2 regions of the Paenibacillus sp. FSL R7-0198 genome follow, and region 1 is predicted to be linked to the other one. Evidence: predicted binding sites of a transcription regulator. Region 1 holds the regulator's gene; the other holds the start of a gene.
What was found. Region 1 encodes Rex, which represses fermentation and respiration genes when NADH is low (regulators of the CRP and FNR family bind a similar motif). Its sites were predicted from a motif close to TTGTGAAATATTTCACAA; they were not measured.

Region 1 (7,506 bases):
CAAAATCAATAAACGTGAATTCGCCACACCTAAAGAGGATTATTTCACAGCTGCTCAGATGATCGTCTGGCTTACGCAGACCGAAACCGGAGATGATGAGGAACTTAACCTTAGCGGACGCGGAGGGGACTTCTGGGAGACCGTACAGAGCGAATCCGAATCATGTCTGGGAAGATCCTGTCCATGGTTCCGCAAATGTTTCTACCATCGTGCCAAACATGAGGCAGGGTTGTCTGATATCGTAATCACCAATCACTCCAAATTATTTACGGATGTGAAAGCCGCGCATCAGCTGCTGCCAGCCTATGAGAGTCTTGTAATCGATGAGGCACATCATCTGGAGGATGTCGCTGGTAAACATCTTGGAATGCATATGAAATATTTCACTTTGGTTCATACACTGACCCGCCTGTTTAAAGACAGTCGTAATGGTCAGCTGCCTATGCTTCGTTCGCAGTTATCCGGGCATGAAAATTCGGTGCAATGGGGCTCCATGGTGGACCAGATGTTCCCGCTCGCTCTTGAGGTCAAGGAACTGTGGGATCGTATGAGCGATGCATTGTTTGGTCTGTTGCCTGAACGAAGTGATGCTTCACCGGGCGAGACGGGGCAATTTTCACTGCGTCTGAAAGCATCTCAGAAACCTGCAAAATGGCAGGAGTTGCAGGATCTGGAGAACCAGATCTATGTGACTCTGGGCGATTTGGTTCGCAAAGGGGACAAATTGCTGCTTGAAGTGAAAGAGGATCAGGATGATTATCAATCGGATAGTCTGATCACGGACATAACAGGATTACTGAAAGATCTGACCACATTGAAGGAGAATCTACGTTTCTTCATGCGTATGGATGACGCCAAAACGGTGTACTGGATGGAAGCCAGCGGCCAGTTCCGCAGTAAATCACTCCAGCTGTATGCCGTACCTGTAGATGTCAGTGCACAACTAAAGGATTTGTTTTTTGATAAAAAGAAAAGTGTTGTGCTTACATCAGCTACGCTTTCGGTAGATAAGTCATTCCAGTTCATGATTGAGCAGCTTGGCTTGCAGGAAGCTTCCGAGAATAATCGGTTGTTAACGTCGATGCTGCCATCACCTTTCAACTATCGCGATCAGGCACTTCTGGTGATTCCGCGTGATTTCCCGAGTGTGAAGGGAAGTGTGGGTGATGCGCACTTTGTTAATATGCTGGTGCAATCACTCGCAGAGACGGCAATTGCTACGCGTGGACGCATGATGGTTCTGTTTACTTCATACAAGATGTTGCGACAGGTCTATGATCCGCTGAAGGAGGCGCTGTCTGGCAACGACATCTCGTTGCTTGGTCAAGGCGTTGATAGTGGAAGTCGTTCCAAATTGACTCGCAGGTTCCAAGATGCCAAAGCAACAGTACTTCTGGGCACAAGCAGCTTCTGGGAGGGTGTAGATATCCCGGGAGAAGCGCTGACCTGTCTCGCTATTGTAAGATTGCCTTTCCAACCGCCGAATCATCCGTTGGTGGAAGCCAAGAGTGAGTTGCTTCAGGAACAGAAGAAAAATCCGTTCATGAAACTGTCCGTGCCACAAGCGGTCATTCGTTTCAAGCAGGGATTTGGCCGATTGGTGCGTACAGCAAAGGACAGAGGAATTGTCATTGTTTATGATACACGTGTGATTGAAGCGTACTATGGTAAATTCTTTTTATATTCATTACCAGGTCCCAAAATGGAGCATATGCTCACGGAGCAGATGGTTCCACGAATAACCGAGTGGTTGGAAAAACCTGCTAATGAACAAGAATAATGGTTGTTTTGTTCGTTATATCATTGCATGACACTATCGTTTGGCGTTAAACTTTATTAGATATTTCCGTATCCGATTAGAGCAGTTGCACGTAAGAACTTATAACCTAAATTACAAGGAGCATTCTGTATAAAATGTCACGTCTATCATTGAGTTTATACAGAATGCTCATCTTTTCATCTATTATTTTATCGTGGCCTTGGTAAGGGGGAGCAAGAATGAAATCGGATAAAATTTCGGAAGCGGTGGTACGACGTCTGCCTGTATACTTGCGCTATTTGAGCGAGTTGCACCAGCGTGAGGTGGCTACTGTTTCTTCTCAAGAGCTTGGACAAAGGCTGGATCTGAATCCGGCCCAAATTCGTAAAGACCTGGCTTACTTCGGTGATTTTGGTCGTAAAGGGATCGGGTATGATGTATCCTATTTGATCGAGAAAATTCGTCACATTCTCAAAATCGATCAGCAAATTAATGTAGCTCTGGTAGGTGCGGGTAACCTCGGACAGGCCTTGTCCAACTACAACGCATATCTGAAAGACAACATGAAGATTGTTGCTGTATTTGATGCATATGGACCGAAGATTGGTAGTCAAATCAACAGTTTGACGGTAAAGCCAATGAATGAATTGACGGAAGCGGTTAAAACGGATAACATCCGCATCGGTATTATTACGGTTCCGGATACGGAAGCCCAAAATGTAGCCGATCAGCTTATTGAATCGGGAATTGAAGCGATCCTTAATTTTGCACCAACAATTCTAAAAACACCGCCGCATATCCGCATTCACCATGCTGACTTTACAACGGATCTGCTTAGTTTGGCCTATTACTTGGAGACTGGAAAGGACGACGAGGAAGATGACAACAAATAGATGGGTAATTCACAACGGTAAATTTGCCGTTAATGAAGGCGGCACAACATGGAACGTTGTTCAAGGATACATGGTTGTTGAGAATGACAAGATTGTGCATATTGGTGAGACATTGCCGGATGGAGACGAAAATTGTACCAAAGTGGATGGAAAAGGATTGTTCTTCCTGCCGGGTCTGATCAATACGCATGGTCATGCAGCGATGTCGTTGCTCAGAGGGCACGGAGACGATCTTGCGTTGCAAGTATGGTTGCAGGAAAAAATGTGGCCGATGGAAGCGAAAATGACTTCAGAAGACGTATATTGGGGAACTTCGCTATCGGTGCTTGAAATGTTGAAAGGCGGAACTACAGCTTTCCTGGACATGTACGATCACATGGATCAAGTTGCCAAAGTTGTGGAGCAATCCGGCGTTAGAGCAGCACTGGCACGTGGTGTAATTGGGCTGTGCTCGGAAGAAGAGCAACTGCGGAAGCTGGAGGAGTCGGCAGCGTTTGCACGTGAGTGGAATGGACAGGCAGATGGTCGCATTACAACCGTAATCTCGCCACACGCACCATATACATGCCCTCCTGACTACATAGAGAAGCTTGTACAGGTCGCGAACGACCTAAACCTTCCTCTTCATACACATATGTCAGAAACGCTTCGTGAAGTCGAGCAGAACGTGGCTGATTATGGACTGCGTCCTGTAGCACATCTGGAGAAACTGGGCTTTTTCTCCCGTCCATCCCTGGTTGCACATGCGGTGCATCTGAATGACGAAGAGATTGAGATTCTGGCCCGTCATGATGTGGCTGTATCCCATAACCCGGGAAGTAACCTGAAACTCGCTTCCGGTGTTGCGCGTGTACCTGCGTTGCTGAAAGCAGGAGTTACCGTTTCACTCGGAACTGACGGACCAGCAAGTAACAACAACCTGGATATGTTCGAGGAAATGAGACTGGCTGCATTGATCCACAAAGGTGTATCTGGTGACCCGACGGCAGTGCCAGCAGGCGAAGCGTTACTACTCGGAACGTCATATGGAGCCAAATCAATCTTCTTGAACAATACCGGAGCACTCCAGGTCGGCATGAAGGCTGATTTTATCGCCTTGGACATTGAACAGGCACATTTCTATCCACATACAGACCTGATCTCACATACGATCTACTCGGCTTCTGCCAAAGATGTTGAGCACGTATGGGTGGATGGGAAACAAGTGGTGAAACATGGCGAATGTCTGACGCTGGATGAAGAGCGCATTTTGCGTGAGTCTCAATTGGCATTTGATGGTCTGCTTGCTCGTTAATTGCAGGATAGAGCATCATAGGGAAAGGAAGTTCGACTTTTGAAGAAAAAAAAGAAGTGGATATGGATTTCGCTGCTTGCACTGGTTCTGATTCTGTTTGGACTTCAGCGTTATTACGTCCATGTCACGCAGGACCAGCGCAAGGAAGAAGCGCTCGCCATACAGGCAGCACAGGAGCAACTGGGCATTACATCCTATGATGAATTGCGCAAGTACATCTGGGGAGACAAAGAAGGCTCTGACAACATCTACTGGACCCTGATCGGCAAAAACAAGGATAACCAGGATGTTATGGTCTGGGTTAAATTCGATGCAAACAATCAACCGGCTAAGGGTGCAAACGCTGTACACAGTGAGCTGCTGCAGAATGGCATGTCCGAAGCGCAGATCCGCAATCGCTTCAGTTCTGAAGTTCCTGCCGGCGAGATTAAGCGAATCATGCCTGGAGTTGTGAATGGAATATATGTGTGGCAAGTGTATTATAAAGACGGTACGCATAACCACTATCGTTTTTATCGTTTTAGCAACGGAGAACAGGTGGACCTGGTCTACACACTCCCGAACAGCTAGAACAAATAGAGTGACGTAGCTAGAGAATGAATGAAACAAAAGAACCGGCAGACGGATATCCGACTGAACCGGTTCTTTGTGTTGCCCATAAACTTAAATAATTTAAATAGTTAAAATTAATAATTTATTCATATTTTCGCCTTCGAAATTGTATATACGATGTGATATACTCAGATATGTACTCAAAGTTACATTCAAAACAAATAAACCTGTCGAAATTATCGCAGGAGTCAATGTGCACATATTCTTATATACCAATAAGCCAGTAGGTTGGGCCAAAATCTGGGAGGGGTAATTCACTTGAAACTAAAAGTATTGCCTATTGCTTTAACTGCCGTCATTTCAGCCGTTGTGTTGTTTGGAGGTTGGTTTGTATATCGTCAGGTGGCTGTGCAGAATCCGATTGAAAAGATGGTTACCCAGTACGATGGAGTTAATGACGTTCAATTAACTATTAACCGCAATGACGTACAATTGAAACTGGATCTGCAACCTGATGTTGATTTGGGCAGACTGGTACAATATATTCACAAAGAAGGACAGACCCTGATTGGAACACGATCACTAAAATTGGACGTTGTGGATCATTCCAGTGAAGCACTGGAAAGTTGGTGGGGTGATGCGATGTTTACCGTAGCCCAGGCGATGGAGAACAAGCAATACACCGAGATTACACCAACGTTGTCAAAGATGGCGACCAATGGAATTAAGGTAAATACAGCGATGGATGACAACAATGTATATGTCAGTCTCAGAGACGGAGATGCCAGCAAGTTTATTATTCTGCCGCGTGTGCCCGGTCAGATAGGAGTGTGGCCTAATGCCTAAGTGGACAAAAGAAGTTGCCATCGGATTTTTTCCCGTATTGATTATTTTTCTTGCTTTTACTGGTGTTAATATTGTTCCGATTCTGATTGCAGCGGTGCTTGTCGGAGCTTTGCTGTTCATGATGCAAATGCGTGGCGGGATTACAGTAGGCGCTGCACAGGAACGTAAACGGAAGAAAAAAGGACCTTCCAAGCTCACTTTTGAAGAAATTGGCGGACAGGACAGTGCCAAGCAGGAATTGCGTGAAGCACTTGACTTTCTCATCAAACATGAAGAAATTCGGAAGTTCGGGATTCGCCCGTTAAAAGGGATCTTGCTGACGGGCCCTCCAGGGACAGGAAAAACGTTGATGGCCAAGGCTGCTGCCCATTACACCGATTCTGTTTTTGTAGCAGCATCGGGCAGTGAGTTCGTGGAAATGTATGTTGGTGTAGGTGCCAGCAGAATTCGGGATTTGTTCAAGGACGCGAGAACTCGTGCCACCAAGGAAAATAAGGAAAACGCTATTATATTTATCGATGAAATCGATGTCATCGGGGGGAAACGTGAGGGCGGTCAACAGCGTGAATATGATCAGACCCTCAATCAGCTCTTGACGGAAATGGATGGAATCTATTCTTCCGATACGCCGAGAATCCTTGTTATCGCTGCAACAAACCGCAAAGAGATGCTCGATAGCGCTCTGACGCGCCCGGGACGTTTTGACCGCCACATTCAAGTGGACTTGCCTGACAAAAAGGGCAGAAAGCATATTCTGGAACTGCATGCGGTGAACAAACCTCTGATGAAGGAAGTTAATCTGGAGAAAACAGCTGAAGAATCGTATGGTTTCTCCGGTGCACAGCTCGAAAGTGTGATGAACGAAGCAGCAATATACGCCATGAGAGACGGCCTGTTAAATATCGAACAGCGGCATTTGTCTCTGGCTATTGATAAAGTCATGATGGGTGAGAAGACAGACCGTGAGTCCAGTGTGGAAGAGAAGAAAAGGGTCGCCATTCATGAATTGGGACATGCCATTATGGCAGAACTCGTTCGTCCAGGCAGTGTAAGCCAGGTGGCACTCAGTCCGCGTGGTCAGGCGCTGGGATATGTGCGTCATAACCCTCAACAGGAACAGTTCCTCTATACGAAGCGCTTTCTGGAAGAGCAGATTATGATTGCACTCGGAGGAGCAGCTGCGGAGGAAATGTACTACGGTGGTCGTTCCACAGGTTCACGCAATGACTTCGATCAGGCAACCAATGTTGTACAGACCATGATGGCTTCGGGATTGACTTCACTTGGGATTGTGAACATGGATATGGTCACAACCGAGGAACTCATGCGTGAGAATAAATTAATTCTGCAAGAACTGATGGAACAGACAAAGCGGTTGCTTGAAGAACAACGGACAATTTTCGACAATTCACTCGACATCTTGATTCGTGAGGAAGTTTTGTCCGGCGAGCAATTTCGTTGTCAATTTCGTGACAGTGCCCTTCTACCAGCATAATTTATTTATGCTGGTTATTTTTTTTTACATTTCACTCGTGCTAAGATATTATTATATGTTGGGTCGAAATTTGTAATTTTCGGCGAACAGGGTACAATAGAGAAATAGAGAACCGAAAGGATGGAGCAGAACCATGTTTTTCAAAAAAATAGGAGTTGTCGGCGGCGGTACGATGGGGCAAGGTATTTCCCAGATGCTAGCAGCCAAAGGACTTGATGTGCTTCTCGTGGAGCATACAACACAAAAGCTGGATCATGCATATGACATGATCGAAACCAATCTGGATAAACAACTGGAGAAATGGGCGATTACAAAAGCGGAGAAGAAGTTGATTCTTTCCCGCATTACCAAGGTAGCTCATTTAGCTGAACTTGGAACTTGCGACATGGTCATTGAGACGATTTCAGAAGATCTGGATGCGAAAAAAGCAGTATTCAGCCAACTGGACCAAGTTTGTCCAAGCAATGTCATTCTGGCAAGTAATACATCCACGCTGAGTTTGACCGAGCTTGCAAGCTCGACCAAATACCCAGAGCGTGTTATTGGTATGCACTTTATTCACCCGGTATCCCGGGTTGATCTTGTAGAGATTATTCGTGGACTGAAAACTTCGGATACAACTTTCGAAGAGACCAGACGTTTTGTTGAAGAAGTAGCGGACAAAAAA
Region 2 (7,506 bases), 190 kb from region 1:
AGATATCAATCAGGCAGTGACGGATTTGATCCTGTCCAAATCTTTCGATAACGGCATGATCTGTGCTTCCGAACAAGCGGTCATCATTGAAGAACCGATCTTCGATCAAGTGAAGAAAAAAATGATTGCGAATGGCTGTTACTTTGTTAACAAAGATGAAGCAGCAAAATTGACAGCAGGTGCGATTAATGCCGAGAAATGTGCGGTGAACCCGGCGATTGTTGGTCAATCTGCGGTAAGCATTGCGAAATTGTGCGGTATTGAAGTTCCAGCAGGCACCAAAATTCTCGTGGCCGAGATTGAAGGGGTAGGTACCAAATTCCCATTGTCGGCTGAGAAATTAAGCCCGGTACTGGCTTGTTACAAAGTTAAAACGGCAGCAGAGGGAATTGAACGTGCAGCAGAAGTGGTTGCATTTGGCGGCATGGGTCACTCCTCGGTTATCCACTCCACAAATGAAGAAGTGATCGGCAAATTCGCAGATCGTCTGCAAACCGGACGGATTATTGTGAACTCGCCATCCACACACGGTGCCATCGGGGATATCTACAACACAAACATGCCGTCATTGACACTGGGATGCGGATCATACGGACGTAACTCGACTTCTTCCAACGTAACCGCTGTGAACTTAATCAATGTGAAAAGGGTGGCTCGCCGTACCGTGAATATGCAATGGTTCAAAGTGCCGAACAAAGTCTACTTCGAAAAAGGCGCAACACAGTATCTTGCCAAAATGCCTGATATCACACGTGTGGCGATTATTACGGATGCCATGATGGTGAAACTTGGATATGTTGAAAAGGTAGAACACTATCTGCGTCAACGCCAAATGCCAGTAGCGATTGAAGTATTCTCCGATGTTGAGCCAGATCCATCGACAACAACGGTAGATCGCGGAACCGAAATGATGCGCCGCTTCCAACCGGACTGCATTATTGCACTCGGCGGTGGATCACCGATGGATGCTGCCAAAGCCATGTGGTTGTTCTATGAATATCCAGACACGGACTTCAACGATTTGAAACAGAAATTCATGGATATCCGCAAACGGATCTACAAATATCCACGTCTCGGCGTAAAAGCGAAATTTGTAGCGATCCCAACCACATCCGGTACAGGTTCTGAAGTGACATCGTTCGCGGTTATCACAGATAAAAATCAAGGTAACACCAAATATCCATTGGCCGACTATGAGCTGACACCAGACGTAGCGATTGTTGATCCGGAGTTTGTATACTCCCTGCCTAGAACAGCCGTTGCAGATACAGGTATGGACGTACTGACGCATGCGATTGAAGCTTATGTGTCTGTCATGGCAAATGATTACACGGATGGACTTGCGATCAAAGCAATCCAACTGGTGTTCCAATACCTGGAGCAATCTGCACTGCAAGGTGACAAACTGGCACGTGAGAAAATGCATAATGCTTCCACGATTGCAGGTATGGCGTTTGCCAACGCATTCCTGGGTATTAACCACAGCTTGGCGCACAAATGGGGCGGTCAGTATCACACCGCACACGGACGCACCAATGCAATCCTGATGCCACACGTCATTCGTTACAACGCGAAAAAACCGACCAAATTTGCATCGTTCCCGAAATATTCGCACTTTGTAGCGGATGAGCGGTATGCCGAAATCGCCCGCATCTTGGGATTGCCTGCTCGTACGACAGAAGAAGGCGTAACCAGTCTCATCAATGCGATTCGCAAACTGAACAAAACATTGGGCATTGAAGAATCGTTCCAGGAAATCGGATTTGATGCCAAAGACTTTGAAGCACATGTGGATTATCTGGCTGACCGTGCCTTCGAAGACCAATGTACAACCGCCAATCCGAAGTTACCGTTGGTAACTGAACTGGCTGATGTATACCGCAACGCTTTCTACGGAAAGTTTGAATAATAAATTTAGAACGAAGCGTGCCTTACGGCAAGAAGATCAGGGTTCCCCGAGAGGGGAGCCCCGATTGCCGTCTTTCACATAATAAAGAAAAGGGCAGAAAAACAGAAGAGCGAGCATCTGTTTTTCAGGGTTTATTCTAAGCTTTGTTTTGCTCCGAACATGGAGGAGCAAAGGTTCTTAAAGAGGTTACACGGAATCCGTGACGTGGCTGTTTGAGCCAGATGTTCACACAAGAACGAAGAGGGCAGAAAAACAGAAGAGCGAAGCATCTGTTTTTCAGGATTTATTCTAAGTTTTGTTTTGCTCCGAGCATAGAGGAGCAAAGGTTCTTAAAGAGGTTACACGGAATCCGTGACGTGGCTGTTTGAGCCAGATGTTCACACAAGAACGAAGAGGGCAGAAAAACAGAAGAGCGAGCATCTGTTTTTCAGGGTTTATTTTAAGATTTGGTTTGCTCCGAGCATAGAGGAGCAAAAGGGTTCTAAAGAGGTTACACGGAATCCGTGATGTGGCCGTTTGAGCCAGATGTTCACACAATAACGGAGAGGGCAGAAAAAACTGAAGAAGCGGAGCGTTCGCCTTTATCCCCGGATTTTCCCCTTTGAAAAATAAAATTGAAAAAATCCGGGGATAACAGCGATCGGAAGTTGTTCTGCCCGCGCAGTGGCTAAGTGTGAATTTACCGGGTTCAATGGGACACAGCGCAGGTGGAGTGAGTTAGTTCACTGACTTTGTGACAAAAATCACAGATGATGAAAGCCCCAAGTCGTATACTGAAAATGTAAGAAAAACATTCATCCCGCGGTTCCGGTTCCCAAGTAGAGAGAACATGTTCCGGTTTATGTGAAACAATTCACATTTATCGCGGCTCTGGGCACACAATGCTACGAATGAAGCAAGATGTTATGTGTCCAGAAATCCAAATTAGTGGAGGGATTAAGATGTCGGTGATTGAAAAAGATGTCAAACAACAAACAGGCTGGAGAAACTTTACCAAAGGAACATGGACCAAATCCGTAGATGTGAATGATTTTCTGGCACACAACTTGTCTCCGTATTACGGCGATGAAGCATTTCTCGCAGGTGCAACCCAGAATACCAAAGAATTGTGGGATATCGTATCTGATCTGACCAAAAAAGAACGGGATAACGGCGGTGTCCTTGACGTTGATGTGAACACACCAGCGACTATTGTTTCTCACCAACCCGGTTATCTGGATCAATCCAAAGAGCAGATTGTCGGCGTTCAGACCGATGCTCCGTTCAAACGTTCCATTCAACCAACAGGCGGAATCCGGATGATGATTGATGCATGTGAAGCATACGGCTTCGAATTGCCTCAAGGCGTCATTGATATATTTACGAACATTCGCAAAACTCATAACCAAGGTGTATTCGATGCTTATACTTCCGATATGCGTGCAGCGCGTAAAGCAGGGATTATTACAGGTCTTCCAGATGCGTATGGCCGTGGCCGGATCATCGGTGACTATCGTCGTGTAGCTTTGTACGGGGTAGACTTCCTGATTCGTAACAAAAAAGGCGAATTGAACGCACTTGAAGTTGATGTTATTGATGAAGATGTCATTCGTCTGCGGGAAGAATTGTCTGAACAGATTCGTGCATTGCAAGAATTGAAACAATTGGGCGATATGCACGGGTTCGATATTTCCTTGCCAGCGACAACAGCAAAAGAAGCATTCCAATGGTTGTACTTCGGTTATCTCGCTGCAATCAAAGAACAGAACGGTGCTGCGATGTCCCTGGGACGTGTATCTTCTTTCCTGGATATCTACATTGAACGTGACTTGCAAGAAGGCATTCTGTCAGAAGAACAGGCTCAGGAATTGGTTGACCATTTTGTAATGAAACTGCGGATTGTCAAATTCCTGCGTACACCGGATTACAACGAACTGTTCAGTGGAGATCCAACATGGGTGACGGAGTCCATCGGTGGTATGTCCGTGAATGGTGAAACACGCGTAACCAAAAACAGCTTCCGTTTCCTGCATACACTGCACAACCTGGGACCTGCACCAGAACCGAACCTGACTGTTCTCTGGTCCACGAAACTTCCAGAAGCTTTCAAAGATTATTGCAGTAAAGTTTCCATTGAAACCAGCTCAATTCAATATGAAAATGATGATCTGATGCGTCCGATCTATGGTGACGATTACGGTATTGCTTGCTGTGTATCGGCGATGAAGATCGGGAAACAAATGCAATTCTTCGGCGCTCGTGCCAACCTGGCAAAAGCTCTCCTGTATGCGATCAACGGTGGTCGTGATGAGAAATCCGGAGCACAAGTTGGACCTGAGTATCCTGCAATCACTAGCGAAGTACTGGATTACAATGAGGTTATGAAACGTTTCAAACCAATGATGGAGTGGCTGGCGAAACTGTATATGAACACCCTCAACGTCATTCACTACATGCACGATAAATACAGCTATGAGCGTATCGAGATGGCATTGCATGACCGTGACATTGTACGTACGATGGCTTGTGGTATCGCTGGTCTCTCGGTTACAGCAGATTCACTGAGTGCGATCAAATATGCCAAAGTAAAACCAATTCGTAACGAACAAGGCATCGCTGTTGATTTTGAAATCGAAGGAGACTTCCCTTGTTACGGTAACAATGAAGACAGCGTAGACAGCATTGCTGTTGAACTGGTCGAGAACTTCATGGGCATGATTCGCAAGCACAAAGCTTACCGTAACGCAGTGCCAACACAATCCGTTCTGACGATCACTTCCAACGTGGTATACGGTAAGAAAACAGGGACTACACCGGATGGTCGTAAAGCAGGTGAACCATTTGCTCCAGGTGCGAACCCAATGCATGGTCGTGACAAAAAAGGTGCACTGGCATCCCTTGGATCTGTAGCCAAATTGCCTTATGAACACAGTCTTGACGGGATTTCCAATACCTTCTCCATCGTGCCAAAAGCATTGGGTAAAGAGGAGAATACACGTAAATCCAATCTGACTGCGATGATGGATGGTTACTTCGGTCAAAACGCTCATCACCTGAACGTTAACGTATTTGATCGTCAGCAATTGATTGATGCGATGGATCACCCGGAAAACTATCCGCAACTGACTGTACGGGTTTCTGGATATGCGGTTAACTTCATTAAACTGACTCGTGAACAACAGTTGGATGTCATCAACCGTACGTTCCATGGCTCGATGTAAGTAATTTGCAAGTAGAAGACCGCTAGAGCAAGGCATTCCAAATCATATTAAACGCACAGCGGATGCGGATACAGAAAGGAAGAGGCAGCATGGTTAACGGACATATTCATTCACTCGAAACTTTCGGGACGGTTGACGGCCCAGGCATCCGCTTTGTGCTTTTTATGCAAGGATGTCTACTCAAATGTCAGTATTGCCACAACCCGGATACATGGGCGCTGGATGGCGGAAAAGAAATGACGCTAGAGGAGGTATTGGCTGAAATTGAGCCGTACCTATCCTACTACCGCAGCTCTGGAGGCGGACTCACGATATCTGGCGGAGAACCAACGTTACAGGCTCACTTTGTAGCCGAGATCTTCAAAGAAGTGAAGCGCCGCTGGGGATTGCATACGACACTGGACAGCAACGGGTTTAACGAGCCGGATCGGATTCACGATCTGCTGGATCACACAGACCTGGTTCTGTTGGACCTCAAACATATTGATGACGAGAAACATATCAAGCTGACAGGCAAATCCAACGAGAGAACGTTGAAAACGGCCAAATGGTTATCGGAGCAAGGTCGGAAAATGTGGATACGTCACGTGTATGTGCCTGGCATTCATAACGAGGAAGAGGATCTGCTTAACCTCGGACGGTTTATTGGAACATTAAATGGCGTCGAGAAGTTCGAAATTCTTCCATACCATCAGATGGGGATCTACAAATGGGAAGCGCTCGGTAAAGTATATCCACTGGATGGAGTTCCTTCACCAACTGAAGAAGAAGTGGAACGGGCGTATCGCCTGATCGAACAAGGTAGCCAGGAAACGGCTGGCGTGGCTTGTTCAGGTAAGTAATCTAACCTTTAAATATAACGTACCAATGACCAACCAAGCAGTCCTTGCGAACCTACTTCGCAGGGACTGTTTTTGTTGCTCCTCAACATATGGCAAGAGAGATTATGGGTCCAGTGAAGGATTTTATCCCTCCATTGATGAATTGTCATCCTTACGATGTAAGCTCCGGCTTTTTATAATCAGAGTGTAAAGCCAAATGCTCAATATCTTGAGGAGGGTCAACCAGATGAAAAAAAGAATGACATTACTACTTTCATTATTGCTTATCACTTCATGGACTTTGGCGGGATGTGCAAGCTCAAGTAACGAGCCACAGCAAGGCGCAGGCAACACACCTGTGGAGGAAACAAGTAAGGAACCGGTTGAGATGCTTCTCCGTCACACACAGGTGGGGGCCGACAAACAGAAAAGACTGGCCATTCTGCAGGATGTTGTGGACAAAGTGGAGGGAGAGGTACCCAATCTGACCTTTACGCTGGATGGCGTCGAATCTGATGTGAATCGTAAGGAAAAGCTTCGCGGAGAGATGGCGGCAGGTAACCCGCCGGATATATTTGAACTGTTCGGTAGCCCGGATTCCAAAGTTTATGCCAAGGAAGGTATGCTGCTTGATCTGACCCCAATCCTGCAAGAGCTGGGCATTCAAGACCAGTTTACATCCCTTGAACCGTTTACGTATGAAGGCAAAGTATATGGACTGCCGATTGGCGGTTCGGGCGAAGGTTTTTTCTATAATAAAGAGTACTTCGAACAAAAAGGATGGAAAGCTCCAACCACCATGGCTGAACTGGACAATATACTGGCCGAGATCAAGGCCGATGGCAAAGTGCCGCTTGCTTCCGCATCCAAGGCGGGCTGGGTGCCGCTTATGTTAACCAACCACCTGTGGTCCCGGTATGCCGGACCGGAGATTACCGCAAAGTTTGCAACAGGTGAAGCGAAATGGACCGATCCGGGTGTGGTCCAAGGATTTGCCAAACATAAGGAATGGGTCGATAAGGGTTATTTCAAAAAAGGTGAACTGGGCTTTGAGTATGCCGAATATACCACGCAATTTACGAGCGGAGAAGCGGTGTTGATGTATGACGGAACATGGAAATCATCTGTATTCAAGGAAGGTCAGAGCGGTGAATCGCTCATTGGCAAGGTTGGATTCTTCAATATGCCTCCGGTAGAGAACGGCGCAGGCGATCAGACGTCTTTGATGCGGGATGTGAACAATGGATACGGTTTCTCGGCAGCAGTGGCGGATGACCCGCAGAAGCTGGAAGCAGTGAAAGCTTTTATCAAAAATTTCTACAATGAAGATATGCAGGTCCGTGGCCTTGTGGAAGATGGTGTGTTGCCTGCGATGAAGCTGGATGAGAAAGTGCTGACCGACAGTATTACCGATGATCTGATGAAAGAAATTGTGGCTGTGCTTAATGCGTCCAAGACATCGTTCCCGGCATTTGATGCACTCGTTCAGGCCGATGTGACGACAGAGATCAGCAATCTGCAAATCCAGAAGTTGATTGGTGGGCAGACGACGCCAGAGAAAATGGCAGAAGAGCTG

Region 2: pflB (formate C-acetyltransferase) is a predicted target of Rex. The motif match lies at 2,751-2,768, and genes of this name have one in related genera.

The regions. Positions count from the first base shown of each region.
Region 1 is NZ_JBBOCB010000001.1:1,034,328-1,041,833, reverse strand. Features, by position in the region: gene dinG (ATP-dependent DNA helicase DinG) at 1-1,780, shown strand, start outside; gene MKY87_RS04260 (redox-sensing transcriptional repressor Rex) at 1,999-2,652, shown strand; gene MKY87_RS04255 (amidohydrolase) at 2,639-3,946, shown strand; gene MKY87_RS04250 (DUF5590 domain-containing protein) at 3,986-4,516, shown strand; gene MKY87_RS04245 (hypothetical protein) at 4,817-5,344, shown strand; gene MKY87_RS04240 (AAA family ATPase) at 5,337-6,839, shown strand; gene MKY87_RS04235 (3-hydroxyacyl-CoA dehydrogenase family protein) at 6,973-7,506, shown strand, end outside.
Region 2 is NZ_JBBOCB010000001.1:1,224,133-1,231,638, reverse strand. Features, by position in the region: gene adhE (bifunctional acetaldehyde-CoA/alcohol dehydrogenase) at 1-1,909, shown strand, start outside; gene pflB (formate C-acetyltransferase) at 2,851-5,109, shown strand; gene pflA (pyruvate formate-lyase-activating protein) at 5,199-5,951, shown strand; gene MKY87_RS05195 (ABC transporter substrate-binding protein) at 6,178-7,506, shown strand, end outside.